3 regions of the Paenibacillus ihbetae genome follow, and region 2 is predicted to be linked to each of the others. Evidence: riboswitches for the same ligand, from Rfam matches in the RefSeq annotation. Region 2 holds a riboswitch; each other region holds the start of a gene.
The links. Region 2 has a riboswitch for cyclic di-GMP ahead of BBD41_RS13100 (isopeptide-forming domain-containing fimbrial protein). Riboswitches for the same ligand answer to the same signal wherever they lie in the genome.
Positions count from the first base shown of each region.

Region 1: another riboswitch for cyclic di-GMP. It lies ahead of BBD41_RS15065 (DUF8202 domain-containing protein); the one in region 2 lies ahead of BBD41_RS13100 (isopeptide-forming domain-containing fimbrial protein).
Region 3: another riboswitch for cyclic di-GMP. It lies ahead of BBD41_RS00830 (transglutaminase-like domain-containing protein); the one in region 2 lies ahead of BBD41_RS13100 (isopeptide-forming domain-containing fimbrial protein).

Region 1 covers NZ_CP016809.1:3,370,344-3,380,837, forward strand. The annotation lists gene BBD41_RS15030 (ABC transporter substrate-binding protein) at 1-797, shown strand, start outside; gene BBD41_RS15035 (endo-beta-N-acetylglucosaminidase) at 920-3,700, shown strand; gene BBD41_RS15040 (MarR family winged helix-turn-helix transcriptional regulator) at 3,867-4,307, opposite strand; gene BBD41_RS15045 (CarD family transcriptional regulator) at 4,439-4,930, shown strand; gene BBD41_RS15050 (hypothetical protein) at 5,169-5,684, shown strand; gene BBD41_RS15055 (VanZ family protein) at 5,877-6,836, shown strand; gene BBD41_RS15060 (DinB family protein) at 6,874-7,404, shown strand; cyclic di-GMP riboswitch class I at 7,853-7,952, shown strand; gene BBD41_RS15065 (DUF8202 domain-containing protein) at 8,148-10,494, shown strand, end outside.
Region 2 covers NZ_CP016809.1:2,933,809-2,944,302, forward strand. The annotation lists gene BBD41_RS13070 (electron transfer flavoprotein subunit alpha/FixB family protein) at 1-113, shown strand, start outside; gene BBD41_RS13075 (MazG nucleotide pyrophosphohydrolase domain-containing protein) at 262-573, opposite strand; gene BBD41_RS13080 (LOG family protein) at 876-1,454, shown strand; gene BBD41_RS13085 (hypothetical protein) at 1,555-1,992, opposite strand; partial or broken gene BBD41_RS13090 (class I SAM-dependent methyltransferase) at 2,097-2,812, opposite strand; gene BBD41_RS13095 (kanamycin nucleotidyltransferase C-terminal domain-containing protein) at 3,072-3,833, shown strand; cyclic di-GMP riboswitch class I at 4,154-4,251, shown strand; gene BBD41_RS13100 (isopeptide-forming domain-containing fimbrial protein) at 4,633-10,494, shown strand, end outside.
Region 3 covers NZ_CP016809.1:187,421-197,914, forward strand. The annotation lists gene BBD41_RS00815 (MFS transporter) at 1-841, opposite strand, end outside; gene BBD41_RS00820 (TetR/AcrR family transcriptional regulator) at 1,044-1,631, opposite strand; gene BBD41_RS00825 (LPXTG cell wall anchor domain-containing protein) at 1,951-5,544, opposite strand; gene BBD41_RS00830 (transglutaminase-like domain-containing protein) at 5,834-6,634, opposite strand; cyclic di-GMP riboswitch class I at 6,648-6,735, opposite strand; cyclic di-GMP riboswitch class I at 6,799-6,885, opposite strand; gene BBD41_RS00835 (DinB family protein) at 7,036-7,572, opposite strand; gene BBD41_RS00840 (helix-turn-helix transcriptional regulator) at 7,637-8,569, opposite strand; gene BBD41_RS00845 (DUF896 domain-containing protein) at 8,698-8,934, opposite strand; gene BBD41_RS00850 (fumarylacetoacetate hydrolase family protein) at 9,071-9,955, opposite strand; gene BBD41_RS00855 (M81 family metallopeptidase) at 10,047-10,494, opposite strand, start outside.

The DNA.
Region 1 (10,494 bases), 440 kb from region 2:
CGATCGGGATGTACCTGGACACCAAAGACTTTAAATTTGTGAATTTGCTGGATACACCTGAACTGAAATCGGCTTTGGCCACGATGCGCAAATACTATAAAGCGGGTTATGTGCGCGAGGATGTAGCGACGCTGGACGGCATTGATAACATCAAAACCGGCAAATGGCTCGTGGACCGCGAGATTACGCAGCCATATGCAGAGCTCGGCTGGTCCAGAAACGCGGGATATGACATTGTGACGAGACCGATGCATGATCCGGTGATTTACACCAGCTCCGCAGCGGGTTCGATGATGGCGATTTCTTCGTACTCCAAAAATCCGGAGCGGGCGATGATGTTCTTGAACCTGCTGAACACGGATGAGAAACTGCGCAATATGATTCAATACGGTTTGGAAGGAACGCATTACAAGAAGCTTGAAGGGCCATACATCGAAGATATGCCTGCTATGCAGGAAAACTATGCAATGCCTGGATTTGCGCTTGGCAATATGTTCCTGACGTACCTTCATGAAGGCGAGCCTGAAGACAAGTGGGAAGCATTCGAGAAATTTAACAGCTCCGCTCTGGTAGCTCCTACGTTCGGCTTTAACTTCGACACGGCTCCGGTCAAAACAGAAGTTGCAGCCGTCACGAACGTAGCGAAGGAATTCATCCCTGCATTGTATACCGGCTCCATCGATCCTGACGAATACTTGCCTAAAGCAAAACAAAAGTTCCAGGATGCTGGAATTGACAAGGTTATTGCTGAGGCTCAAAAGCAGTTCGATGAGTGGAAGGCAGCTCAGAACAAGTAAGGCATAAGAGTAGTTGAAGAGTAGAAACGGCTGATGATAGCCGTTTCTCTCTATTTATCATCACGTTCCTGTAAAATATTAGAATATCTGCATGATCATTATCCGTATAGGAGGTTTTTTGAGTGAAAAAAATCAAACCGGGTTATTTTACTAAAGCTCAGTGGAAGCGAAGAATGACCGTATGGATGAGCACAGCCGTGCTGGCAGCATCCCTGACGGGTTTTGCTGGAGAAGCCGAAGCGGCGCAGCCTCATTCGTCCTATTGGTATCCGAACACGCTGCTGGAATGGTCGCCGTCAACCGATAAGGATGCGCTTTTTAACCGGGGAACGGTGAAGCTGGAGACCAAGCGGGTTCAGGGCCATAAGGTCAACAGCCATGCCAAGGAGGAAGTGAAGGTACTATCGATTGCTTCCATGTATCCAAGCACAAGCGGTGCTCCTTCCCAAGGCTCGGAGAAGTTCCATACGTATACGTTCAGTAACTGGCAATATATTGACAAGCTGGTGATGTGGGGCGGCTCGGCAGGTGAAGGCTTGATCGTTCCGCCAAGCGCCGACGTGATCGATGCAGCCCACAAGAATGGCGTGCCTGTGTTTGGAACCGTTTTCTTGCCGCAAACCGAGCATGGAGGCAAAATCCAGTGGCTGCATGATCTGTTACAGCAGCGGGAGGACGGATCCTTCCCGGTTGCAGACAAACTGATTGAGGTTGCTGGGTATTACGGATTTGACGGCTGGTTCATCAATCAGGAAACGCAGGGCGGAACGCCTGAGGATGCCGCCAAGATGGCTGAATTTTTAACGTATCTTCAGCAGAAGAAGGCACCGGGCATGGAAGTGATCTGGTATGATTCCATGATCAAGGACGGGCCGGTGAAGTGGCAGGGGGCTTTGACGGATCAGAACAAGATGTTCTTCCAGGAGGGAAATCAGCGCGTTTCCGACAACATGTTTATCGATTTCCGCTGGCAGTTCAAGGACGAGAAGAACGGCAAATACGATTATATCACGCCGTTCTTGAACTCCCCGGCGAAGGCGGCCGAGCTTGGCCGCAGTCCGTATGATCTGTACGCCGGCATCGATGTGGAGGCAAACGGCTACGAAAGCAGGTTCAATTGGCCGGTCGTGTTCCCGGAAGGCAAGAAAGCGACTACCTCCCTCGGCATCTACCGTCCGAATTGGGCGTTCAACAGCTCTGAGACGCATGAGGAATATATGAACAAGGAGCAGATTTTCTGGACTGGGCCCCGCATGAACCCGGCGAATACCTCCCAGCCTGAAGGAACCGACCCGCTCGCCTGGAGAGGGATTGCCCATGATGTCGTTGCCAAAACGGTGCTTACTGATTCCGAGTTCGTCACCCATTTTAATACGGGGAACGGCCATATGTTTGCGGTGGACGGCAAAGTGCTGCGGAGCAGCGATTGGAGCAACCGGAGTCTACAGGATATTTTGCCGACCTGGCGCTGGATCACGGAAACCAACGGCAAGGGCGAAGCCCTCAAGCCTGGATTTGATTTCAGCAAATCCTACTACGGAGGCAGCTCGCTTCAGGTAGCAGGTCCCGTCAGCAAAGGTTCTTCTACCCATATCAAGCTGTATAAGGCGGATATCCCGGTCGAGGCAACGACGGAAGTATCGCTTGTTTATACGGATAATGCGAAGGACGCCAAGGTGAAGATCGGGTTGGCCTTCTCCGATGCGCCGGATGACTATGTGTTCTTCGAGCCGTCCAAGTGGACCCAGGCAGGCGCGGATCAGGATTGGAAGCAGGGAAGCGTCAGACTGAACAAGTTTAAAGGACGTACGATTGCGGGAATTTCGCTTCAATTCGAATCCGCGGCGGACATGGCCAATTATCAGGCCAATATCGGCAAACTGGCCGTTACGCAGGTGAATGATAAGGCGAAGAAGCCGCATCAGGTGACCGATCTGCAGGTGATCGAGAACGACTTCCGCGACGGAATCTATGGGGATGCGCGGTTGTCCTGGAAGGCACCGAAACAGGCGGAGGACGTAATGTATTATCAGGTGTACCGGGTTCATCCGGACGGCAAGTACGAGTTGATGGGCATGACGGGCAACACCGTTTATTATGTGCCTGAAATGAAGCGTCTGCAAAAAGAGCAGTCTACCAAAATGGTCGTGATTCCGGTGAACCGCCATTATGAACAAGGAAAAGCAGCGTCCGTAAGCTTTGACTGGCCGGAATATCCGAAGCCGACGGCAGCCTTCAAGGCGGACAAGACGCTGATCGCACCGGGAGAAACGGTACAGTTTACGGATCTTTCATCGGAAGTAACAGAGTCCTGGAGCTGGAGCTTCCCGGGCGGACAGCCGGCGTCCAGCACGGAGCAGAATCCTAAGGTGACCTATCCGGAAGAAGGAACGTTCGAAGTGACGCTAACCGCTAAAAATAGCATTGGCGAGGACTCCGTTCAGAAGAAGCTCATTACGGTTACACGGGAAGCGGAGAATGGCGTTGGCAATCTTGCCCTTGGCAAGCAAACGTCAGCATCCAGCTTCGTGAATGAGAAGGAAGCACCTGCATTTGCGGTGGACGGCAATGCCGCCACGAAATGGTGTGCGGTCGGAGACGGGCCACATTCTCTGACGGTGAATCTCGGAGCTGAGCACAAGATCAGCGAATTCGTGATCAAGCATGCGGAAGCGGGAGGCGAGCCGGCCGCATTCAACACGCGGGCATTCACCATACAGGTAAGCTCGGACGGTAAGGAATGGAAGGATGCGGTTTCAGTCAAAGACAATACGAAAGCGGTCAGCAGCCATGCCATCGAGCTTACCTCCGCACAGTACGTTCGTCTTCAAGTCGAGAAGGCGACCCAAGGCGGGGATACGGCCGCACGGATTTATGATTTTGAGGTATTGGGCTTGAAATAATATGAAATAACATTGGAGCGTTTCCCTCAAGAGGGGAACGCTCCTTTTTAAGCTGCCGGCCAAGTGGGATCATGAAATAAGAGCTGAAGCTTCATTCCTCTTGCCCTCGATTCTTGTCCATTCATTATGGTTAACCGGATGATCTTCAGCCAAGGGCTAGATAAGGTTAAACACTCGTCCCCAAACCCCAATCCATCGTTAAAATCCGCTTAAGCTGATCCGCTTGCTCTTCTCCGATCGAGGCGATGATTTTGGCCTCAAGCTTTGCTTTGATCGCTTCGTTGTGCTCAAAGCATTCTTCGCCGAACTTCGTGAGGCGGATGCACTTGTCTTTATTGTTATGCTGCGCTTGGCTAATCTCGACTAATCCTTTGGCTTCCAGATTTTTAATGAATTTATGGGTAGCCTGACGGGAGATATCCACTTGTTTGGCGACATGGGATATCGTCGTTTGTTTCTTATAAATTCTTGCCATAATAAACCATTCGGAGTTGGATATATGAAGGTCATGGCTTTTATGCCACAAGCGGTCGTTTAAGGTGCGGAGAAGGACATGACGTTCGCTTATCAGGTCGATCAGATCCAGGGTTTTCACTTCTACATGCATTGGTCACCATTCCTTTCAGCAATTCCTCCACCAATATACAAAAGTTCACGATTCTTCGTCAACTAAGTTGACGATAGTGTATAATAGAGATACATAGTCAACCAAGTTGACAACGTGAGGAGGACAACAGCGTGTTTGAAACGGGTCATTTGGTTATCTATTCAGTCCATGGCATATGCCAAATTGATGGGATCAGCGAGAAAGAAGTCTTGGGCACAACCCGACGTTATTATGAGCTGCATCCGGTAAGCAACGTGAAATTAAAGATCAGTACGCCGGTGGACAACGACAGCCTGCTTATGATCGACCTGATCGATCGGGAGGCAGCCGAGAAGGTCATGCTATCCTTTAAATCGCCGGGAACGGGATGGATTGAAAAAAATACGGAGCGTTTGCAGACTTATTCCAAACTAATTAGATCAGGCGACCGGGAGGAAATCGCTAACATTATCAATGCCTTAATGCGCCAAAAGCAAAAGGCTGAAAGCAACAACAAAAAGCTGAACCAACAAGATCAGGTGATGTTAGCATCGGCTCAGAATGTCTTGTTTCAGGAAATGGCAATCGCTTTGGATACATCCTATGAATCGATATTGGGCAAGGTAAACGGCATGCTGGCGTAAACGCTGGACGGCCGAATTTCAGCAAGGCGAGGGCAGAGAGACTGTATGTATGCGATCCAAACTTCATTACTACAATAAAAATCACCAATTCCTTATAGGTTGGTGATTTTTTTGTTTGGGGCGTTTTATTCTCTATTTTCATTCAGATAATTATTCACAAACTGTTCACTTATGAGGAGCCCCCCTATATCGCTAAAATAACACGGTGACACATTAGATGAAAGGTTGATGATAGGAGATGGCAAACCAGAAGCACGTAGAGACAAGACTGCCTAGAAACGGCAAAGAGGGGATATTATTTTTACTGATCATATCGATTATTTCGGTCAACACGATCGCGCCGATCATTATTGGATTGGAGCGCGGCTTCAGTAAAGCGGTTTATCTGGATAGTCTAAAAGTGATTCCTATCATGTGGGTCATCGTCGTGTTATGCGTAAAGCTGATCGCTGGCCCGATTGTTGGCAAGGTGATGCCTAAATTCGTAGGGCAGACTGATGGGTTCAATGCAAGAGTATTACTAAACATCGTACTTAATGTAACGGTGTTATCGCTGCTGCTCTCTATTATTGGCCCCATGGTGGGTACCAAACACATCAGTCTGGATCCGTTCAAAAATTTCCTCCATACCTGGCCACGAAACTTTGGCATTGCGTTCTGGATTGAAGTGTTGATCGCACAGCCGATCGCAAGATACGCGATGAAGGCTCTGCATTCAAGACAAGCAAGTAAAGCTGCGAGCGTACAAGTGTAAGAGAGTGGGGCCGTCGATTCGTCGATGGCCTTCTGTTGTATCTATGCGTAAGGTTTCGTCCGAGCGGGTTCAAACCGCGTTCACATCCAAATTCTTTGAATTGACACCTCCCTGCTCCCCGTCTAAGATAGATAAAATATTTATTTTAGGTATGTGATTTCTTACCCCGGATAGAGGAGAGGGAATTTTTTTATGCTTAAAGGACGGGCCCGCACCGTTACCATCATCTTGCTGACAGCCTATACGGTTCTTATGCTCTATTTCTTATATATCGGGTTTAACAGAGCAAGTGATATTCATGACGGAGGGTATCGATATAATCTCATACCTGATGGAATTCCATTATATTTACCGATCGGCCATAACTTGAAAATTTGGTTTTTTAACTTTGCCAACTTTGCAGCCTTTCTGCCCTACGGAATTCTCGTTCCGCAGCTATTTCCATGCCGTTTTCTTCGGTTCATCAGTATATTTCTGGTTTCTATTGTGCTGCTTGAAACGGTTCAAATGGTAACGCATTTAGGAAGCTTTGATATTGATGATGTGCTCATCAATACATTGGGGGCAGCGATTGGATTTCTCGCACAACAATTAGTGCGGCCTCCAAAAGATTCCGTTAAGGGCCTGAGTAAAATCGTCTTCATAACGATCCTCCTTTCCATTGGGACTACCGTAACGATTCAAGGAGTGAATCATTTATTTGCACAGGCAACAAAAATCGAAGCAGGCAAGGAAATAGGGCTGCACGAGCTCCCGTTAAAGAGTGGTTCTGTAGCTTGGGAGACAGGCCTTACCGGTTTTGAAGCGGGCCGTAAAGAAGTGGAGCCTCAAATGAATGTGTTGAGCAGGAATAATTCAGGGAACTGCACATTCACTTATCAATTGGATGGGAAGTATCTGACATTCTCCAGCTACAGCGCCATTCCGGACGATATTTTCCATGGCGAGAGCACCGTCATCATTACCGTAGATGGGGTCGAAGCAAGCAGGAGCACTTATATCGCAGATGGAAAGGAACGAGAGGTTCCTGCTTATTCCGAAATGGACATTCAAGGAGCACAGGAGCTTACCATCTCGATAATGAATGAAGACCAAAATCCGAATATAAATGTATTAATGTGGGATGCAATCCTTACAGAAATAAAGAAATAATTGGCCGGGAAGCCACTATTGCAGGAGGAAGAGCCTGATGCTTAAAGATTTGCAAGGTGAGGCAAATATGTCCCCGATCGTTGGGATGTTATATTCTGCGGTGAAAGAGAACAGCCAGCGACTTCAGTTGATTACGAAGGGAATGTCGCAGGAAGAAGTCGATTACAAGGGCCCCGATGGCAGCTTTAACAGCACCGCTCAATTAATGAGACATATCCTGTATGTTGATTTGAATTGGGTGTATCGAATGAAAGGGGAGCCGCTTCCTTATTCGTTACAAGAACAATACGGCCCCATGATCGATGCGAACAACCGGCTGCCGATGATCATAGGCAAGTCGCTCAACACGCTGATATCGGAGTATGAAGAGGTGTTAAGCATCCTGAAAGACACCTGTTCCCAATTGCAGGATGCTGATTTAGATCGGGTGGTCACCTTTGGTCATGAGAATGAAAAGCAAGCAACCATCCGCTGGGGATTATGGCATATGGCTGACCATAACCGTTATCATCAGGCACATATTAATCTGCTAAGAAAATGGTATGCAGAGCATTCGCTTTCAAAATAAAGGGATATCACGTAAAGATTCGGCACCTGCGGATGTATTCTATTTGTAAGAAAGATTTGACGTTGGTTTGACTTAAGCCATCCTGTGCGGGATGGCTTTTAAGTGCTTCCTTTCGCATTTCAAAAGTGAGGGAGATCGCCCATTTGCATGGCTTGTCGTCCGAGCGTCGCTGATCATCGTGCAGCAGTCATCATTACACCGCGCGCTGGGAGAGGCACGCGGTAATTGTACTCCTCCGCTGTGCAGAAATTCTCATTGCATCGAGGCTTCTTCGGAGCTTAATAATAAGCAGTCATGTATAGATTTTAGTGCCAAAAGTCGCGATTTACCAAAATACGACAAATAGTGATAATATACTACAAAAATAAGGCCGTAGAACCTAATTTAATCCGCTGTAATAATATACCTTTAGTATAATAGTTAATGTTTCTCAATTACATACAAGGTCGTACGATCATGGCAAACCCATTGAAAAGTGGGGACGCAAAGCTATAGGGGCTAACGGATTTGCTGCAATACGCAAATTCTACTGCCAGCCAGCTACCGAATACGGCGGAGGCCTCCGTCCAGCGTTTGACCGCTTTGACGGAGGTTTTTTTTTGCAACGGGGGTGGTGCTTATCGATGGTATATATGTTTAGTTCTTTATACATTGCCGGGTTTACCCACCTGTTAGTCACTCTAACGGGTGAATCTTGATGAATGCTGCATGACATTTAATGAATGTAAATAGGAGGTAGAGAGATGTTTGCCAAAGGCAGTAAGTACTACTGGAAAAGGCAGTTAGCCATTTTGCTTTCAATCGTGGTCGTAGCTGGCGGCTTTCCACTTGCGTTGGCTCCTCAGACAGCAAATGCTGCTGCGAACGGTCCGGGCGGGGTTAGCCAGGATTTGGTCTCCTGGTTCGAGTTAACGAAAGGGATGGACAGCGGGTTTGAAGATAACGGAACCTATATCACCAAATTGCAGGATTTAGCCGATCCCAACAGGGTATGGGTCCCTTATCACACGGACAGGGTTCTAAAACTTGAGGATATCGGCAAGGCGATGATCAACTATCACCCGGTAACCGTATCTTTTACAGCAACTAAGAAAATGCAATTTAAAACAAACTCTGAATTAGCTATTCCCGCCACTGGTGCAAGAGAAGTATTCTCTGTACAAATCAATGGTACGACCGGCTTCCCGTGGGAATTTGGGGGGAACGAAACCAGCTCGTCGGCTTATCAACAAAATAATATTTCGACGCATTTTGGAACGTCCGCATTGAAGAGCTTTACACCTGCAGAGACGATTACCGTCCCTCACATTCTTAACGCCAGGGCGGGGAATGACTGGGCTCTTTCCATTAATGGTTATCTGGAAAAGGCGGAACCAACGAATAGCGTGGACTGGACAAGAAATATGGGTGGAACAGCCGGTTATCATTATATTGGCGCAGCCCACAATAGAACTTTTGATGGCGGACAAATTGCAGAAGTGCTTGTGTTTAACCGCAAATTGAATGAGGAAGAGCGGGAAAAGGTAAACAGTTATCTCGCGCTGAAATATGGCATTACATTGAAAACCGAAGCAGGTGATCCTGCCGACTATGTTGCAAGTAACGGCACATTAATGTGGGCAGCAGCTGACAACAGCGGTTTTGGGCATAGGATCACAGGGATCGGAAAAGATGTTGCCGGAGGGCTTGAGCAGACCCAATCCAAGTCCCAGGTTGAGGGAGCGAACGTCGCCATAGCTCTTGGTGATTTTGAAGCTTCCAACAAGGAAAATGCGCAGAAGAATCCGATCGCTACGGATACGACTTTTCTAACATTTAGTGACAATGGTAATCCAGCTGATTACGTGAATGTAATTGACGATACGGATTTGCCTCAAGCATTAAAGCATGCGAATGACACGACACAATCTCCGGCAACTATGATGTCGCGAGTGTATAAAGTCGAGAAAAGCGCCGATTGGACCGATGCGCCGATTACTTTGCAAGTCGACGGCGCAGATCAAGAGAAGTATCGAATCTACCTGTTAACGAGCAATAGTCCGACGTTTGAGCAGGCAGCAGTAACCGTGGTCCCAGCGGACAAAGTGACCGGCAAGGCAACTTTGAACAGCAGCCAGCTTGCTGACGGAAGCTACTTTACTTTTGTCACTCAGGTGGATAAAAGGGATCTGGAACAACGCGCGAATGAAATCCAAGCCGAAAACTTGCAAGAGGAAAACTACTCGGCAGCAAGCTGGGCAGCTTTCGATCAAGCTCTGAAAGAAGCTGAAGCCGCATTGCAAAATCCGGCTGCTACCCAGAAGGAAGTCGATGATGCGCTGAAAGCGCTCGATGATGCGCGTAATGGATTGACTGCAGATAAATCGGCATTGCAGAACAGAGTGGACGAGCTGGAGGCCGAAAATCTTGCTGAGGAGAACTACTCCAAGGACTCCTGGGATGCCTTTCAAGCTGCGTTGACGCACGCAGAGGAAGTTCTGCAAAATCCGGCTGCTACCCAAAAAGAAGTCGATGAGGCTCTGCAAGCTTTGAATGAGGCGCGCGATGGACTGCGGGCCGATAAAACCGAGCTTGAAGCGACGGTCAATGAAATTGATAATTTCATGACGAGTGGCGGCTATGATGAAAATAACTATACTTCGGAGAGTCTGACACCGTTTAAGGATGCTCTGCAGAATGCTCAAGATGTATTGAGCAAACCGGACGCTACGCAGCAGGAAATTGATGAAGCAAATCAAGCCTTAAGAGAAGCGTATGAAAATCTGGTTACGAAGGACGCGATTCTTGAGAAGCTGGAATTGAAGGTATTTGATGCACAGGGCGGAGCAGAAATTCAGTTAGAGCCTCCGTTCGATGGCCATCAATATCTGAATTATCAAGCCGCTGTAACGGAGAGCGTCTATAGCGCTAAGCTTGCATTTGAGGAATTGCACCCGGACAGCGAGGTTGAGGTTACATTCCACGGTCAAAAGGTTGACCAATGGGACGACCTGCAGCTTCAGCCGGGCCCGAATGAGATTGCCGTAACCGTAGACTATCAGGGCAAGAAAAACACCTACACCGTTATCATTTATAAGACGGATAAGACCG
Region 2 (10,494 bases):
ACAAGGACCCGGAAGCGCCGATCTTCAAGGTAGCCGATTACGGCATCGTCGGCGACCTGTTCGATATCGTGCCGCTGCTCACCCAGGAATTCCGCAAGGTGCTGGTGTCTTAACCGGCCGAAGCAGCAGCGGCCAGCTCTTGAAGCCTGTCCGGCTTCTCCAGCTCAAAGAAGGTCGAGTTCCGATTCGGCATGCCGGATGACAGGACTCGACCTTTCTTTTTTTCATACATTCATATTCTATGTCGATCCGTCACTCCATTCAGGAGCTGAACCGTTTCAGCAGCTTCTGCTGATGAGCCCGAAATGCCTCCTCCAGCGATATATCATAGAGATCGGCCAGCAATGATATATTGCCAAGAACGTCGCCGATTTCCTCCACCAAATCCTGCTTCAGCCGCTCTTGAGACGACACTTCCTCGTCCGGCCGGTCTCTCCCGATTTCAAAAGCACGTACTGCCCTGGCGGCTTCCCCCGCCTCCTCCATCAGAAAACCGATTCGGATAAAAGGGCCGTGTTCAGTCCAGCCCCGCTCTCCGTAAAATTGCTTGATCCATTGCTGCGCTTCGTTCATGTCCACTGTCCAAATACCTCCGTGTTCTGGGCTGTAACCTGGGTCTTGAGCCGCTAAGTAGATACGCATTGCCCAAAGCCGATTCATTTCATGATTGAAACCGTGAGTGTTCTTGGCTTATTCATAAATTTTACATACAAGGGGAATCTTCTACCATGCGGTTTAACATAAGGCGAGTACGATATAAACATGCTCTAACTTGAAGAACACGAAGACATCGCTTTTTCGATCCATGACACCAATCACTATATATAGTATGATTACTCGAAGTTATTATCAACATCTGGTTAGGAGTGGCTGAATTGAAATCAATATGCGTATTTGCAGGCTCGAACATGGGGGAGCATCCGGATTATAAGACCCAAGCGGCAGCGCTCGGCGAACTGATTGCCCGAAAACAATACCGGCTGGTGTACGGGGGGTCGCGTGTCGGACTGATGGGCGAGGTGGCCAATACGGTGCTTGAGCTTGGCGGCGAGGTCATTGGGGTCATGCCCCGGGGATTATTTAAGGGCGAAATTGTACATACCGGACTAACTCAGCTGATTGAAGTTGCGGATATGCATGAGCGTAAGGCAACGATGGGGAAATATGCCGACGGCTTTATCGCTTTGCCTGGGGGCTTCGGAACCTTTGAGGAATTGTTCGAGGTGTTGTGCTGGTCTCAAATCGGGATTCACCAGAAGCCGATCGGGCTGCTGAATATCCGGAATTACTACGACCCGCTGATGAGCCTGGTCCAATCCAGCATTACCGCGGGCTTTGCAAATTCATCCCATTTGAATCTGATCAACATTTCCGACGATCCGATCAAGCTTCTTGAGCTGATGGAGAGCTATACGCCGCCTACGCTGGATATGAAGTGGAAGGATCTTGATTAAGTCGCGAGAGGTCCTTGGTTACATAAGAGGCTGACTCAAGTTTCCCCGAGGAATCTTGAGATACAGCCTCTTTTTGCATTGAATGCCAGAGTCGGCTCCCTCATTCAGAATGTATATTTAGCGTATAACTATCCATTGTGCGGCCATCAACGCCCAATGCTTCAATCGATATATGATCATGCAGCGCTTGATTTCCTACCTTCCATTCCAATGACCAGCCATCGGAACCATCGGTATCATAACCTATTATTTTACGTTCCTTCCCTGTCTCGGTACCTGTAGGAGCAATCCAGAACAGAACCGTATTCGTATGCTCCGCTTCCACCTTAAATGTCACGGTTTCCGTGTTTTCCGGAACGATGAACCAGTTGTCCTGTTCCTCTAGGGTTGTAGATACATTTGAAATTTTGGCTTGGGGCAGCTGTCTAGGCTGTGCTTCTTGATCTTCAGGTAGAGAATTCTGCGCCTGCTGTGGAGAACACGACCCTAAAACAAAGGTGCAGCAAAGAAATACAGCAACAGTCATCCATTTGATCACTTTCAAGAACCATTCACCTCACAGTTATACGAAAATCTTACTCCCACGCTTAAAACATCACCATAAAGAAAGGGAGCCGAATGTTGATCGGCCCCCTGGTTTCCTCATCTTGTTTTTCGAATCCGCAGCATGGAGTTGCCATTGATCATAAATTCATAGGACACCTGGTTCTCGGTCACTTCGAGACCTCCGCTTCCAAATCTTGAATCAATCGCTCCAGATGTTCATATCGGTTCCCCGATAAATCCGTGAGCGGAAAAATACGCACTTCCTCCGAAGTAACCCGAAGCAGTTCTCGGATCGTGTTTCGGTGAAAGTCATAGTCCAAACGATCGCTGTACATAAACAGAAAATGGGCGGATAACACCAGATCGAACTGTTCATCGCAAAATGGCAGCTCCGGCAGCACCGCAGCCACATACCGCTCCGGATGTGCTCTCATATCCGCAACACAGTCCCGGAGGGCTTGATGGCGATGACGGCTAACGCCCGCAACATCCCCGTAAAAGTCCCATACAAAGTTTCGCTTCGTCTGCTCCATGGATTCCATTGCGTGCGCGGTATCCTCCAGGCCCTTCCGCTCCAGATCCTCGATCCGATGATCGTAAGCGATATCGCTTGCGGTGACATCCAATCCGGCCGCTGCGGCATGCGCCGTAAAGGAGCATGCTCCGGCAGGGCAATCTAATATTTTCTTGCCTGCCAGCTCCTTTGCCTGCAGATCAAACATCTGCATATACTCCTCATAGGTCCGGCCGATAAACACCACCCGGTCCAATTCCAGCTTCGTCTTCCCTTGCCTCATCTCGTCTCTTCTCATCTCATCTCACCTCAGCTATGATCTTGGTGCGGATCCCGGCCATCCAAGCGCCATCTCCGCAAACCTATATTACCATATGATGGAATGGGTGGATATTAGCCATTTATCGATCGAAGCAAGCCGCAATGGTTCCTAACTCTCCACACTTCCCCTCTCTGACGCTCCTTACCCACTTCATATCCGAACTCCGGTGTTTAAGCTATACTCTTTTTATGTACGTATTCAATTTGAAAAAAGCCATATAAGGAGGGTCACACATATGCTGCCTTACCCTGCTCCCACGACAAGAGAGGAAAAAATGAAATTGGTCGCCCAAATCAAGGATCGGCTGCTTCAGCTTCATGGCGATGCCATTCTGGCGATCGGCCTGTACGGCTCGCTTGCCCAAGGGATCGACGGGCCTTACTCCGATATCGAGCTTCGGGTTATTACGAAGGATGGTTTCTCTCTTCCCGGGCATGAATTTATCTATCCCCCATTCAAAATCGAAATCGGAATGAAGCAAAAACGCGAAGCGATGCGCTCCGCGGCGACCGTTGACGATTCCTGGGCCATTAAGGCAGGCGCATATGCTCATTTGCAAGCAATCTATGATCCGGACCGGCTGCTCGATGAGATTCGCACACGGCCGATGCACATTTCCGACGAAGCAATTCGGGACGTAATGAGAGAATTTATGATTTGGGAGCCTTATGAAACGATGGGCAAAATCCGCAACAATAAATTGGCTGGCAATCACGGCTACCTGGCCCTCGGTGCCAAGGATCTGGCGTGGCAGAGCGCCAAGCTGATCGGGCTCGCCAACAAAACCTTCTATACTACCCGAGCCAGAACCTATGAGGAATCGCTTCAAATGCCATCTCGCCCATCGGGCTATGATGAGCTTATCGAATTGGTGACCCGCGGGCAGCTTCATGATTCGGAGCTGGTATATGAGCGCTGCGAGCATTTGTGGACTGGACTAAACGAATGGTTTGGGGAGATGGGCATCGAGTATAAGTTGGACAAGCTTCCTTTTTGATTGCCGTAGAAAAAACAGCATCACGAACAGCAGCTAATTGTTACACCGTTCCGTTACTCCTCCCTTTGCGTAAGGTTTCTGGTCTAGAGCATGCTTGAATGGCTGTCGATCTTATACTCCGTGCAGCCCCGGTGCTGCACGTCCCCCGCTTCACTCAGCTTTCTCGAATTAATCTCCTTTTTTTCGATGCTAAGTGAGTATTAACGACACAAAGGAAGAAAATGCTACAAAAATAAGGCTTAGGACCCTAACTTTCGATACTTATATATTATATGTTTAAGTAAATGTTAAATTTTCCAAATACATATCTGTTCTAGTTCGTACGAACATGGCAAACCCATTGAAAAATGGGGACGCAAAGCTATAGGGGCTAACGGATTTGCTATAGAGCAAATGCTAGTGCCAGCCAGCTGCCGAATACGACGGAGACCTCCGTCTGGTAGCGTTGCCTTTGGACGGGGGTTTCTTTAATTTTTAGATAAAATTTTTACTATTTTGATAGCTGGGGTTTCAAGCCCTGTCTATAGATAATGAACCTGCGAGGAGGGAAGGAGCTTTGGGGAGAAAAATTGATTAATACGTCGAAGGAGGGGTTGGAAAACCAGGCGATCAAGAAACATTCGCCGTGCAGCATAAGATTATGATTAGAGCCAACTAAAGTGTTCGATCTGCTCGAACATCACTCTGTAGTACATATACCCTGAGCTGCCTTTAAATTTACAATATCCCATCATTCATTTAATTTATTGACAGCCTTGGATGGCTCTAAAGTCTCTCACTAGAAATAAGGGAGGAAACGATGAACAGAACATCGATATTCAGTCGGCGTTTAAAGTGTTTGGCGGCTGTTTTCATCATTTTGTTCGGTCAGCTTCTGCCTCTGTACCCTCAACAGGCTGAGGCGGCTGCAGATAACTGGCTGAATTTTAAATTTGATGAATTCTCCCAAAATACGGTCAATCAATTTACCTTGGATGGTCATGCCACAATCGCTCAAGGGCAAAATTTTATACGATTGACACAGCCGACTACATTACAAAGCGGAGCCGCATTTAACAATACCGCACTGTGTCCTAGAGACAATTATTCATTCAGCACGGCCTTTTCTTTTAAAATGAGTAACCCGAGCGCTCAAGGCGCAAGCGATGGATTGACCTTTACGCTCCAGACTGGCACAACCAGCCAGAATATGAACGGTGGCGGCTTGGGATATTACGGCATTAGTCCGAGTTTTGCCGTTAAATATGACACGTTTAAAAACGATGTTTATAAGGATCCTTCTTCAAACTACGTTGGACTTGCGGTAAATGGAGACGTAGTGAATCAAGCAGGCTGGTATACCGATTTAGACAGCACCAGCTTCAAATTGTCTGACGGAACCCAGTACTATACGTGGATCGATTACAATAGTTCAACTCGGAATGTTCAGGTTCATCTGGGCACTTCGCCGGATCGGGTAAATGCCAGCAAAGTTTTAGATGTCAATGGCATCGATCTTGGTTCGATATTTAACGGACAATCGATTCATGCCGGTTTTACAGGATCAACAGGATCTCCGAATTACGAGACGCATGATATCCATAGCTGGTATTTTGTGAATGCATACGCACCGATCGATACTCTCGATCCGAATAATACTTACAAAGTGAACGAGGCACCCGTTGTGCCGGGTGATTCAAAAGTCACCGCGGTAAATACGCCGGTCTCGGGACAAGTAATCGGCGCCGACCCGGATGGAGATCCATTGACGTACGCCAAAGGCGCGACGGATCCTCAGAACGGAACTGTGACGGTTAATGCGGACGGAACTTGGTCGTATACGCCAGCACAAGACTTTATCGGCACCGATAGCTTCACCGTCATCGCCAATGACGGCAAATGCGCCACTGCCGAAGCTACGATTAACGTTGAAGTATCGGATTCGGTTCCTCCAACGACTCCACCTAACGCATGTGGAAACCGAGTGGCCTTGATTAATGGTAGTTTTGAAGAAGGACCTGAACGAGGATCCTATGACCCAGTCAACAGTCCTTTTATGTTCTATCAGGATGAAGTGCCAGGATGGATGACAACGGATACAGGTAATGGAGCCAATGTTCACTTAATTGAAATTTGGGATTACGCTCAGGGTTATCCTGATCCTGAAGTTAAGCAGCAACCGGCCCCTGTTGACGGTAATCGTTATGCGGAGTTAAATGCCGTTGAGAACGGCATGTTATACCAAGACGTGCCGACCACACCTGGACAGACAATCTATTGGAGACTCTCCCATAAGGGTCGGTATGGAGTGGATACGATGCAGGTTCGCATTGGTCCGGCAACAGACAATCCCTATGATACGGTTCCACAAAAACAAATGTCGTCAGGGAACACGGCGTGGGAAACCTATACAGGAACATATACCGTTCCAGCTGGACAAACGATGACAAGGTTTGGGTTTGAAGCCGTTTCGACATCCAGTGGATCAATCGGTTACGGCAACCACCTGGACAACATCTTCCTGGGAACCGAACCATGTGTTATCGCAGAGAAATCTGTTTCTCCTGCTGGAGACGTTTTTGAAGGCGATGAACTCACCTACGAAGTCACAGTTAAAAATGAAGGTGGAGACGTTGCCGCAAATACTGTCTTTGAAGACGTCATTCCTGCGGGCACGGAATATGTTCCAGGCTCCATGAAAATGGTGAGCGGGACCAATGCCGTTGACCTAACCGATGCAGATGATACAGATGCAGGGCACTTTGACGGCAACAAGGTGATCATTAGGCTCGGGAATTTGCAGAATACCAATGACTTGCCTGAAGGTATTACGCTTCAATTCAAGGTGAAAGCATTATCCAGCCATGTCGGCCAGACAGTCACCAATAAAGCGGCTGTTGATTACAAGAACTTACTCACAGACAAGGATGAAACGACCGAGTCGAATGAGACAACGAGTCAAATTACCGAAAGAGAAGTTGTCAATGCCTGCACTAGACCCGTTGCGCTAATTAACGGCAGCTTCGAGGAACCTGCATATACGCCTGGCGATCCAAAGACCCCTACAGGTCCAGGGTATACATTCCCGCAGGATGAGAACGTACCGGGATGGCATACAACCGACTCAACAGGACGATATGACATTTTTGTTAAGAGCTTGATGGAGGAGCCTGGAACTCCTGCCGGAAACAAACATGAGGTAATCCATGGTGAGCAGTTTGCAGAAATTAATAGTTTTGAGAATGCGACGTTATATCAGGATGTCGAGACTACTCCTGGACAAACCATTTATTGGCGCCTAGCTCATAAAGGTAGATTCGGTGTAGACACCATGGCTGTAAATATCGGTTCAGGCAATACGGCTCCGGAAAATCTTCCGACGGTTCGTACAATGTCAACCGATAAAGACGCATGGAAATATTATTCTGGAACTTATACCGTTCCGGCCGGTCAGACAGTAACACGATTTGGATTTGAAGCCATAGCGTCTGCTAACGGAAATATCACCGGTGGTAACTTCATTGATGATGTTTTCCTTGGAACCGAGCCGTGCGTCATAGCCGAAAAGTCCGTTTCCCCTGCAGGACAAGCCTTTGTCGGGGATGAGATTACTTACGAAGTCAACATTAAAAACGCAGGCGGAGACGTTGCCGCCAATACGGTATTCGAGGATGTAATTCCTGCGGGCACGGAATACGTTCCGGGTTCGATGAAAATCGTGAGCGGGACTAATGCTAGTGATTTGACCGATGCAGTTGATCAAGATGCAGGCCATTTTGACGGCAGCAAGGTGATCATCCGGCTCGGGGAAGTGCCGAACACGAATGACTTACCTAACGGCATAACGGTTCAATTCAAAGTCAAAGCATTATCCGACCGTGTGGGAGACTCCGTCTCAAATAAAGCGAATGTGGGGTATAAAAACCTACTCACTAATGAAGACAAAACAACCTCGTCCAATGAAGTAACAACATCTGTAGAGTACAGAGAACCAAAATTAGAAGCTAATAAAACAGCTGAACTGTTTGAAAAAGCTACCGGGAACACCGACGCAGCACATCCGGAAGTCGGGGACACGCTGCTCTACACGATTCAAACACGCAACACCGTTACAGGCAGCCTAGTAACCAACCTGACGATCTCGGACGTGATTCCAGCGGGTCTGGAATACGTAGCGGGTACGCTCAAAGTCGACGATGTGCAAGTCACCGATGACCAAGATGGCGATAAGGGCCATTTCGTTAACGGTAAAATCTTCGGTCAGTTCGGAGATGTGACCGGTACCGGGTGGCACAAGGTGACGTTCCAGGTCAAAGTGCAGCCGGGCCAAGCGGGCAAAGACATCCGCAACGTGGCCGAGGTAGATGGCGACAACGTCACCACACCTAGCACGCCAGAGGAAGTGGTCGAGGTTTATCCGCGCGAAAACGCGCTGGAGTCCACGAAAACCTCGGAATTGCTAGAAAAAGCAGCCGGGAACACCGACGCTGCACATCCGGAAGTCGGAGATACGCTGCAATACACGATTCAAACCCGCAACACTGTCACCGATAGCCAGGTAACCAACCTGACGATCTCGGATGAGATTCCAGCGGGTCTGGAATACGTAGCGGGTACACTGAAGGTCGACGACGTGCAAGTCACCGATAACCAAGACAGCGACAACGGCCATTTCGTTAACGGTAAGGTCCTCGCTCAGTTTGGGGATGTGACAGATACCAATTGGCACAAGGTGTCCTTCCATGTGAAGGTACTGCCGGGTCAAGCCGGCAAAGACATCCGCAACGTGGCTGAGGTAGCTGGCGACAACGTCACCACACCTAGCACACCTGAGGAAGTCGTCGAGGTTTATCCGCGTGAAAACGTGCTGGAGTCGACGAAAACAGCGGAGCTGTTTGAAAAGGCAGCCGGGAATACCGATGCCGCGCATCCGGAAGTTGGAGACACCTTGCTTTACACGATTCAAACGCACAACAAGATCGAAGATAGTCTGGTGACCAACCTGACGATCTCGGACGAGATTCCAGCGGGTCTGGAATACGTAGCGGGTACACTGAAGGTCGACGACGCACTCGTCACCGATGATCAGGATGGCGATGCGGGTCATTTCGCGAACGGCAAAGTCTTTGCCAAGTTCGGTGACGTGACCGATACCAAGCCGCGTAAAGTGACGTTCCAGGTGAAAGTTTTACCGGGTCAAGCCGGTAAAGACATCCGCAACGTGGCTGTGGTCGATAGTGATAATATCACCACACCAAGCACTCCGGAGGAGGTCGTCGAGGTTTATCCGCGCGAAACCGCGCTGGAGTCGACGAAGACAGCGGAGCTGTTTGAAAAGGCAGCCGGGAACACCGACGCCGCCCATCCGGAAATCGGGGACACCCTGCTTTACACGATTCAAACGCGTAACACGGCCTCCGATAGTCGGGTAACCAACCTGAGAGTCACGGACGAGATTCCGACAGGTCTGGAATACGTACCGGGTACGCTGAAGGTCAACGACGTCCAAGTCACCGATGACCAGGATGGCGACAAAGGTCATTTCGCAAACGGTAAAATTTTCGCCGGTTTCGGGGATGTTACCGACACTGAGTGGCGTAAAGTAACGTTCCAGGTGAAAGTATTACCGGGTCAAGCCGGCAAGGATATTATCAATATTGCGGCCGTCGAGGGCGACAATGTTGGCACGCCGGACAGACCAAGAAATGAAGTCGAAGTTTATCCGCGGAATCCGCAGATTGAAACGGATAAGTCTGTAGCGAATACAGTAAGCAAGGCCACGTATGAGGTCGGAGACACCATCACGTATACGATTCGCGTGAGAGGTGTTGTCAACGATACGTATCTGGAGAATCTGACGATTACCGATACACTGCCAGCTGGTTTGGAATATGTTCCAGGCAGCTTGAAAGTGGATGGTGTCGCAGTGACGGATCCGAAAGACGATGACGCTGGTCATTCCGTTACCGGAGACGTATATGGCTCATTTGGCAATGTAGATGATACCGACTGGCATACGCTGGAGTTCCAGGCTATCATTTTGCCGGGTCAAGGCGGGCTGGTAATCGAGAACACGGCCAGGGTAACTGGCGATAACATCGATCAGCCAGGCGAACCGACGGAAAAAATGGTCGTTGAACCGGAACCGCCGGTTGAGCCGCCAGTTGAACCGCCAATCGATCCGCCAACCGATCCAGTCAACCCACCGGTAGATCCGGATCCACCGGTGACACCGCCTGTAACGCCGCCTGCTCCAGTGATGGAGTCACGGAAGACGTCGCGGGATCTAAGTGGCGGCATCATCGGGGTCGGTGATACGCTGGAGTATACGATCTCCGCACGCAATACCGTTGCGGGCAGCTATGTATCGAACCTTGTGATTGCCGACATCCTGCCGGAAGGGCTGACGTATGTAGCAGGCAGCCTGAAGGTAGACGGCGTTTCCGTCACGGATAATGTCGATGGAGACAAAGGCCAGTACGTTAACGGCAAAGTGAGCGGTAACTTTGGACGGATTACGGATACCGAATGGCATACGATTACGTTCAAGGCAACCGTCAAGGCGACACAAGCCGGTAAGTCGATCGTAAACATCGGTGAAGTCACAGGTGATAATGTGACCACTCCAGAGAAGCCATCGAATGTCATCGATGTGACGGACAGCGGGAACAATGATGGAAAT
Region 3 (10,494 bases), 2.7 Mb from region 2:
ATCCGAACGAAGCCGACAACAGAAATGCAGTTAGCGCTGCGCCGGTCAAATTACGATTACGGAACAGTCCGAAGGCAATCAATGGTTCTTTCGTACGTTGTTCAATCATAATAAAAGCGAGAAACAGAACCGCTCCGAGCAGCACAGAAGGAAGTGTCGATGCACTGAACCAGCCTTCCACCGGTGACTGGATAAGATAGTAAACGATCAGTAACAACCCCGCAGTGACGGAGATCGTGCCGGCAGCATCATAATGCCTGGTTGCCGTGGATACCTTGCTCTCGGCAAGTACAATAGGTGCAAGAAGAATAACGACGAGCGCGATCGGTACGTTGACGAAGAAGGTTGCTTCCCATCCGATATAGCTGGTGAGCACGCCGCCAAGAAGAAGTCCAAGCGACAAGCCGACACCGCCCATCGAAGCCCATATGCCCATGGCCCGGTTACGTTCGGCTCCCTCGTTAAAGTTAGAGACAATCAATGACAACGTTGCGGGTGAGAGCAGAGCTCCGCCAAGACCCTGCACCCCTCTGGCGATAATAAGCATCAGCTGCGATTCAGACAATCCTCCAAGCAGCGAACCTAGACCAAAGAGCGCCATGGCGATTATAAACATCCGCCGTCTGCCAAGAAGATCTGATAAGCGCCCGCCAAGCAGCAAGAAACCGCCGTAAGCTAGTGAAAACGCACTGACGACCCACTGCAGATGATTGGCTGAAAACCCGAGCTCGTTGCCTAAAGACGGCATTGCTACAAAAATTATGGTGTAATCGAGTGCCATAACGAGCTGGGAGATGGCCAGAATGAAAAGTGCCAAGCCTTTGAATTTACTTGAGCTCATATACAATTTCCCCTTCCAATTTTATAGACTAAACGATCTAATATAACCATAAATACGAACCAATCGATCTAATGCGTGCAAGATTATAGACCAATCGATCTAATATATGCGCGATTATAGACTGGAATGAACAAAATAATCGTCATTACGGACTGATCATTCTATTATTCGCATGAATAAATGAAGCGCGAAATCGAACGCTTCATTTATGATCAAGTACAGATAGAGTAACTGCAGCAACTTGTTCGATGACCAAAGGGTCGTCCGTTAATTTTGCTACTTGTGTCAGTGCATACCGCGAATGATATAAATATCGTGCCAGCGAGCGAAGATCCTGATTCAATCCTAACTCTCCCGCCTGCTCTGCGCGGGCTAGCGCCTCGTATAGTGCTTGCTCCAAACGAATCTTATCTTGCTCGAAAATTTGTGCAATCTCGGGATCATGAGGTACCTGATCAATTGCGCTGTGCAGAATTAGGCACTCCTTGCGGCGCTGCTCATCCTTCAATGTATCGACGATAATCGCAAAGATTTCGGCAATAGTATCCTTGATTGGGCCTGGGTGAGCTAAATGGGTGATGACGGCAGACGATTTCTCGTCCAGGTAATACTTAACCGCTTTGATAAAGAGATCTCGCTTCGTTCCGTAGGTGTCATACAAGCTTTGTCTGGCTATACCCAATCCTTCAAGCAAAAGCTGCAGTGACGTGCCCTCATAACCGTAATGACCGAATACTTCCATAGCCTTATGTAGGACCAGTGTCGTGTCAAATTCTTTGTTCCTTGCCAATTTTAGTCTGCCTCCTTCACTCCCATAATACTATCGTTATCGGATTATTCCAGTCAAGAATGAGGGTTCATGAAATCGTCTTTTCAGACCATTTGGTCTGTATTGATCAAAAAAATATCAGTGCTTCAACTGCATAGTCTTATTAGCACCTCCTTTTGATGGCTTCATCATATCAATTATAGATCGTTCAGTCAATAATAAACCAAAAATTTTTTTCTCGAACTTTGCCGTTCAGTGCTTAAGCATATGACGGGATGCTTCAAGAAATAAGGCTCTCCCTGCCCAGGTTACTGGACAAGAAGAGCCGAAGTATAATGTGCTATTGTTTCATTTTCATCCGTTTGCGACCTAACCATACACCGAAAGCGATCAGCCCGAGACCCGCCAAATAGAACGGATAAGGACTCGATTCTCCCGTTTTTGGAAGCATCGGAACCGTCGGTTGCGGTGTCGAAGCGTTCTCAGACGGAGTTGGTGCATCCGGCTTTTGAGGCTCAGGATCGACTCCTCCTCGCGGAATATCCTCTTCGTCAATATCGATGGCAGGTGTTTCCGGCTCTGCTGGAGGTGTCTCAGGTGTTTGAGGTGTCTGAGGTTCTTGAGGCGTCTCAGGCGTTGTTGGTTCACCTCTTGGAACATCCTCGTCCGGCACCTCTACCTCACCGGTCGGATTGCCAGGATTCGTTGGGTTCCCTGGATTACCTGGATCCGTCGGATTACCAGGATTCGTTGGGTTCCCCGGGTTGCCTGGATCCGTCGGATTGCCAGGATCTGTTGGGTTCCCCGGGTTGCCTGGATCGGTCGGATTGCCAGGATCCGTTGGGTTTTCAGGATCTGTTGGATCTGTTGGATCTGTTGGATCTGTCGGATCCGTCGGCTCGCCAGGAATTACAGGCTCTTCCTTTCGATTCGTAACGATCATTTTCTTAACATTGTCTTGATTCTTGATGCTGGAATCAATCGTTACGTCCCACTTCGCCTGCTCGATCTTATATCCTTCTGGAGCGGCCAGCTCCTCCAAAACATAGTCGTCGTACAGCAGCTTTGTAAACAGGATCTTGCCTTCATCATCCGTGGTTTTAACGATCGGCGTCCGTTTGCCTGCCTTATCATAGAGCGCAAACTTGGCTCCTGCCAGCGGCTTCGTCTGATCGTCCTGATCTACCTTCGTTACTTCCAGGCTGCCCGTTACGCCGCCTCCGGAGCCTGAACCCGAGGAAGTACGGACAATAACCTCTTCCGTCGTTTCCCGAATCTCCGTCTTCAGCTGATCTCCTTCGAGAGCCACCTTATTCTGCACAGCCTCTTTATCTTCAGCAATAATGAACGACTGATATTCCAAAATATAAGCCGTCGAGATGTCATTTGTGAATTTCAACTCGAATGTCTCTTTATCACCGTCAAGCCTATGGATGGTTAAGGTATAATCCTTCCCTTTAGTCAGCTCTTGGGCTTTTTCCGCTTTTCCGTTTGCATTGATCTTGGTCGCATACAAGCGGAAGGAATCCTCGATCAAGATCTGGTTCGGACTTGGATTATCGATAATTTTTGCGTTGGAAATATGCGACTGACCTTCATTGATGCGAATTTCCCAGTCGATTTTGTTTCCGTTCTGGGAGCCGCTCTTCTTCACATATTCGCCGCCGTGAGGAATCGTTACGCTGGCGTTCCATGTTGCCTTTTTCGTGCTGCCATCGGACAGCTCCGCCGTATTATCGATTTTGTTGACAATCAATGTACCTTCGAGCGATGTGTTGAATTCAATCCAGTATGCGGATGAGATTGGGGCGACAAATCGAATGGACAATTTGTTGCCGTTAGCTTCTGAGGGTTCTGTCACTTCGTATTGCGAAGCAGGAACTAGCGAGCCCTTCTGGACGCCATTCCGTCCTCCAGTCAGCTTCATCTCATATACCTTGACCGAATTCGAAACAAGCTTCTGATTCTGCTTCAGAACATCGGTAACGATCGCTTCCTGAAGCGAATCAAGATTATAGTTCATCTTGACGTTCCACGTAATTTGTTTGCTGATCGGATTGTAGCTGCCGTCTTTACCGCCGTTATTTTTCGTATAACCATCGGCGGAGAAGCTTGCATCCCGCACAATCGGGCCTTTCTCCTTGCCTTCCTCAACCCATGTCATCGAGGCTCTGTTTAAAAAGTCCAATTTGCGATCCTTCAGCCAGTTGATGTTAAACTTCGTTTCATATTCGATCGTATAGGTGGTGTCAATCTTGGAGAACTCGATGATAAAGCCTTCGCGTAAATCATTGTACTTCACCGTGTACTCGCTCGCTGGAACGGCTTTCCCGTCCGCTTTCACGCTCACTGAATCCCGAATGAATTCAAGTCCGCCTTGCGGGAACGTATCCGTGATAATTACATTCTCCATGATGTATTTGGTGCCGTCCGGCTTTTTATCGCCATTGACTGTAATTTTCCACTTCGCGGTTTTTGTGTCAAAATTGACGTTCGAGGATCCTTTTACTAGGGCACGGCTTCCGTAGCCCGGAGCCGTTACTTCCTTAGACGCTTCACCCGATACGACTTTGTTCTTGACTGCGTTCCCCTCGGAGCTCAAGCGATCGACAGGCTCCGTCCGGTAAACAATCGTATAAGGCGAATCGATATCCTTGTTGAATCGAAGCTCGAATCCGTGCTTACCTTTCGCTACAGCGGTGTACTCATCTTCTGGAACCAGGTTTTGGTCATTCGTTGAATTCCCGTTATACACCTTCAGCGAATCGGAAATCCAGGTATGGTTCTCACTAAATTCATCCGTAATGATGGCTTGAGCGCTCGGAATCTTCTTCTCGTTGAAATTGTATTTCACCGTCCAAGTGATGATCCCCGTGTCCTTGTCCTGGCTATATGTCTTATCCAAGAAACTGCCGCGATCTACTGTTACTGTAGCCGTCGATTGGGCATTTTCCATCCCGTCGCCAGACAGAACAGCGGTGTTCTCAAAACGGGACTGATCGCCGATAAGCTTCGTCGAGAAGCGAATTTCGTAGGCTTTGCTGATTGTTTCATCCTGGAATGCAAGCTCCAGCTTGCCGCCACCGCCTGTTTGGACGGTGTACTTGCCGGCATCCAGCCGTTCGCCAAGAACCGCCGAGCCGTCACCGTTAACCTGCAGATTGTATACCTCAACGGAATCCCCGATGAGCTCCAAGCCTTCAGGCATTTCATCGGTGATGACCGCGTGCTTGACCTTATTGAGCGACTTGTTGATCTGTACCGTCCAATCGATCCGGTCTTTGCCAATCGCTTTTCCTTGCTTCTCGATCAGCTTTCCGCCTTGCGGCTTCAGATTCACGACGACGGTCTGAACCCCGCCCTTTATCGGAATAGCAATAATGATTTCCGTGCTTCCTTTAAGAACTTCCTTCTTGAACTCTGTACGAATTTCCAGCTTGCCGCTGATGTTGGAATGGCTCTCCACGTAATCGTTGAAGGTCATCACAACCTTGCCGCTGCGGTCCACCGTAAAACGGCCGACTTCACCCTGACCGGCAACGAGCGGCGAGTCAATGTCCGTGAAGATTTCAAACTGCTGCGGCAGATCGAAGGTAAAGGTGTCCCCGTTCTTATAGTTGTGACCGTTCGGCAGCTCCCATTCATAGCTTAGATTCACGGCTGCGCCGATGTCCAGGCTGCTGCCCGGATTATAAACGGCATCAATGACAGTGCCGTCGATGTCGGTTAACACAACTTTGGTTATAATGCTATCATTATTGATTTCTGATTCGGACGGGCCATAAACATCATCCGTCACTCCATACACTGAATCCTGCACGCTTACCGGTTCCGGGACATTGGTCGATGCATTGACCGTCCAGCCCGACATTCCAAACAATGTTTGAATCATAAGCAGCAGAGCCAATACGATTCCACTTACTTTTTTCTTCATGATCTCTCCCTCAGCCTCTCCATTACCCTCAATATATTTGGTTCCGATGTTGCTTTTGCGTGCGCAAATCGAGCCAACCATCTCTCGGATCATATGCCGATAAGAGATTTGTTCGTCCATCACCTCCGCTTACTTTTTTTGGCGCACGATTCATTGGTGCCTGTATTTTCCTTAAGAACCAATTGAGCTTCTAGCATTGTAACGCCCTGTTCTGAATATTTTCTGAATATAAACCCGAATAAGCCTTGGACAATGGTCCAAAGCTTAAGGTTTTAGCTATAAAATTATTTTAATAATACTTAGCTGCAGAATATCGGGATGCCTCTTTAATCATTTTGAAACCGGCACCCTTGCTCTTCCATCCCGCATCGACGGTCGTGTCGATCGTGACCCACCGCCCGTTCAGGTAAACCTCATTCCAAGCGTGGTAAACGTCAACATAATCCGTTGTCCCCATTACAAGCTTGGTCGGAATGTCCATGCTCCGCAGCATGGATGCGAACAAGGAGGCGTAATCATAACACATGCCTTTTTTTCCGGACAGCGTGCGGTCAATATCGGGAAGATAGTCCGTCAGCTCGCTGGCGGCAAGCGCTTTATCATACCGGATCGTATCGACGATATACTCGTGGATCAGCTTTACTTTTTCCTCGTCGGTGTTAGCAGACCGGGTTAGCTTCTTTGCAAGCTGAGCCGCCTTGTCGCTTGAACGCCAATCGATGTTTTGTACCGAGTTCAAGAACACCCTGCTGCTATTCGTCAGTTGAAGCGTAACTTCTGCTTCCTGCACGATCTTATACTTGGTACCGTTGACCTGCTCCAGCACTGTTATGGTATAACGGCCGTTTCCCATCTGCAGCGGAAAGGACTCCTGCTGCTTGTCCGGTAAAAGCGTATATGTATACTTGTTTTGCCCTTTTGCAATCATGAGCTTCGTCTTCACATCCGCTTTCACGTCATAGCGAACGGCGATGACTCCGCGATCAAGCTGCTCCAGATCCAGCCAATCTCCCGTTTGGGAAGCTTGTACAACCGGAGCCAATACGAAAAACGCAATAAACCCTACAATAGCCAACACCATGTTGCGCATACTGTAAACTCCCTTCGGTAGCCAGGCTGCCATTGACGGTTCATCAAGAAGGCCCTGTGGCTTTGCGTCCTTATCTTTCGACAAGTTTGCCATTATCGTGATAGAGTTTTCAAAGAATGAAACAAATCAAAATCTCCTATAAAAAAACAAAAAAAGCGTATTCGTTCGGTAGCTGGCTGCCATTGATGGTTCATCAAGAAGGCCCTGTAGCTTTGCGTCCTTGCCTTTCGACAAGTTTGCCGTTTATCGTGAGTAGCTTTATGTGAGTTCATCATACCAAATATCTCTAATTCTATCAAGCAAATTTTGAGATTGATAGACGACGATCGACAACAAAAAACGTCTCCAAAGAGACGCTTTTTTGTCAATCCCGCTTGATCATCAAACCGTTAGGGGAATCCTTAGAGGGACAGCTCCTTTTTTAACCGATCGAGCTGCAGCAGGTGGTGCCTGTAATGCATCTCCACCAGCAGAAACCACTCTTTGGCGTTTAAGGCTCCGAATCCGGGATGAGGAATCGTACTGCTGCTGTTTGCTTGGTGCAAATCCGCTTCCGTACGCTTCATCCGTTCCACTACTCCGTGAAGACCTTCAACTAACTGCTCTTTGCTCGCCGGCTGCGGCGGCGTGTACTGCGGAGACGCCGGTATTCGAATCCTGACAGGCGGAAAACTTCCTAGCTCGAACACCGCCTTGCCTCTCTCCGTTTTTTCCCCAGGGGATTCGACGGGCGTTTCGTTTCCGGCCAAACATTGGTCGACATTGCGCAGATGCATATATTGAGCCGATTGAATCAAATGCATGTACATTTGCCCAATGGACCAGTCTTCTTCGTTCGGTTTGATATGCAATTGCTCCAGCTTCAGGTGCTCCAGCTCATTCAAATAGACCGCTACTGTTGATTCAAACGCCTGCAAAGCTTCTGCTGTATTTCTCATCATGATATCTCCTCTTCCATCTGGTATATACCCAATATAAAAAAACGCTACTGACAACAGCGTGTCAGTAGCGTTTTAGCATTTTTTCGGCTTCTTCACGAATCCGGTTACGGAAGGACTCAGGCTCCAGCACCTCGACGTCCCCTCCCCAGCTGAGAACATGGGGCAGAAGCTCCTCCGGCTGCCTGACCCGAAACTGGACCAGAAGACTGCGCTCCCTTTGCTCAGCTGCTTCGATATAGAAGCCTGCGGTCTCGGCGATTTTATCGGTCATTTCCGGGTTTGCCCGGATCATCACATGTAGCTTACGATCGTCCGGCGGGCGATATTGACTCAGCTTAAATCCATGGGGAAGGCTGTACCTTTCCTCAAGCACCGTAACATCCCTCATGCGCGATAATCGGAAATGGCGAACCTCTTGTCGCAGATCGCAGCGTGCGATCATGATCCAATTCCCTTGAACGAGCACAAGGCCATATGGAGCGACTATCCGCTCATTCATCCGTTTCCCATCCGAATCCGGTATTTTTTTCAGGTAGAGCATCCTTATTTTCCGCCGCTCCAAAATGGCACCGCGAACCTGTCCGAGCTCGTTCTCCCCCTGCCCGCCGGGATGAAGAATTTGCATCGTTTCCCGGACAATCGCTGAGGCCTCACGAATGGGTTCCGGAAGAATCGCTTCAATCTTGCTTCGAGCTGCCCTCGCAGCTGATTTGTAGTCGCCATCCAGCCGTTGCTCAATCATATCCGTACCCATGAGCAATGCCACGGCCTCTTCTGCTGAAAAACCTATCGGCGGCAAAAAGTAACCTTCCATTAGGGAATACCCGTGTCCTGGAGACCCAAGGATCGGAACCCCTGCTTCGCTGAGCGCTTGCATGTCTCGATATATTGTCCGCACGCTTGTCTCGAAATGGGCAGCCAAATCTTCCGCCCGCAGCACCTTGCTCCGCTGCAGCTCAAGCATGATTGCGAACTGGCGCTCGGTTTTGTTCATCGTTTTCTCCCCTCTGCTAATACATAAAAACCCGGAAAACGGACAACCAACATTGTCTGTCTTCCGGGATCATAAATGGGACCTGGTCAACTATCCATATTACGGACCATTGCTTTATGTGATGAAGCTTAATTCAGCTTTGACCGATTCTGCTGCTGGGTAATTCTCAATTTCTCAGGGGTAACATCGTCACCATTCGGGTCTACAACCTTCAGGGTAGACATCGTGGAGAGTACCTGGCCCCGGATGTCTTTCAAGTATTCCTGGCGAAGCTTTTGCTGTTCGGTATATTCTTCTTGGGTCAAGCCTTCGGATTTCTGCTTGCGGCTCAGTTCATTGATTCTATGCAATGAAGGAATGGTCATCGTCATCGTTCATCCTTCCATATAATTAAGATGTAATTGTTAGTTTACTGTAAAAGGATTGAACTTGCAATAGAACCAGCCCCGGCCCTGCTGATCTGCTAATGTGGATGCTTCAAAGTGGATTGCACCTGTATCGCTACCGCTCCAGCACCATCCGGTTGGTCAGTGTGCCTAGCTTTTCAATCTCGACGGTAACCATGTCACCGTCCTTCAGGTAGGCTCGTTGATCGGCAGAACGCCCAAGCATAACCCCTTCAGGTGTTCCTGTCAAAATAAGATCCCCCGGCTCCAATGTCATAAACCTCGAAACATAACTCACGATTTCATCACACGGAAAAATCATATCCGCTGTATTGGACTGCTGTCGCACCTCGCCGTTTACTTCGCAGCGGATGGCGAGTCGATTCGGGTCGCCCACCTCATCGGAGGTTACCACATACGGGCCGAGCGGCAGAAATTTGTCGCACGACTTCCCGAGCAGCCATTGAGAGGTTCGCATCTGCAAATCCCTTGCCGAAAGATCATTGGCATTGCAGTAGCCAAAAACATAATCAAGCGCGCTGCTCTTATCGACGTGTTTGGCCGTCGATCCAATGACAATCGCTAGCTCAGCTTCATAATCGACTTGATCGCTTTCGCGGGGGAGTGGGACTGCCTCCCCGTGTCCGGCCAGCGAATTGGTGAATTTATTGAACAAAATCGGATATTCGGGTATTTCGGAGTTGGTCTCCCTTGCGTGCCGAAGGTAATTCAGTCCCACACAGATGATTTTCCCCGGATGGTTCACGCACGGAGCTAACGTAAGCTCAGCTTCATCAAGAAGCTCCGTTTCCGCATCGCGTGATCTCTCCACCAAGTCTTGAAGCGCTGCCCTTGCAGCCGCTCCGCCTTTGAGGAGCTGCTCGATCGTGCTGGGCATATCGGGTTGATGCAGCGATGCCCCGGCGACATCCAGTACCCCTCCGTCCAATTTGACTCCAAGTCTATAGTCTCCTTTTCGCACAAACGTCAGCAATTTCATCGGTCCATGTTCCTTTCTTTTAAAGGATGACTTAACCCATAGTATAACATTCTATCGCGCGCATATAATTCGAACTCATCGTTCAATCCTATCATTTTTTAGTTCGAATATTTTGCGGTTCAGAAACAAATTGCAGGCAGCGCACAACCGGTGCTAACTCCTCATCCAGCGGGTAAACCGGTCGAAGGACATGCCGATAATCAAAATGCTTCAGATTCACGCTGCAGCAGCCGGGAGAATCCACATGAATGACGCTCGTCGCCGCTTCTCCGAACGAAGCTTCCCATGCAACGGCTGACTTTACGGCAATGATCCGATAATCTCCCGGCCAAACGCCCACCGATCGCACATGGCCGATATCCCATGGCGGAATTCGGTGTTCTGTCAGAATCAGCGTCAGGCTTCCGCACTGAATCAACGCCGTCCGGCCCATCGATGCAAAATGCCCCTTCATATAAGGACCTGCATGCTGAAAGTCGCCGTCAAACAACAGCCGAACCTTTCCCGTAACCCTAACGGGATCCCCATGCAGCCGGTCA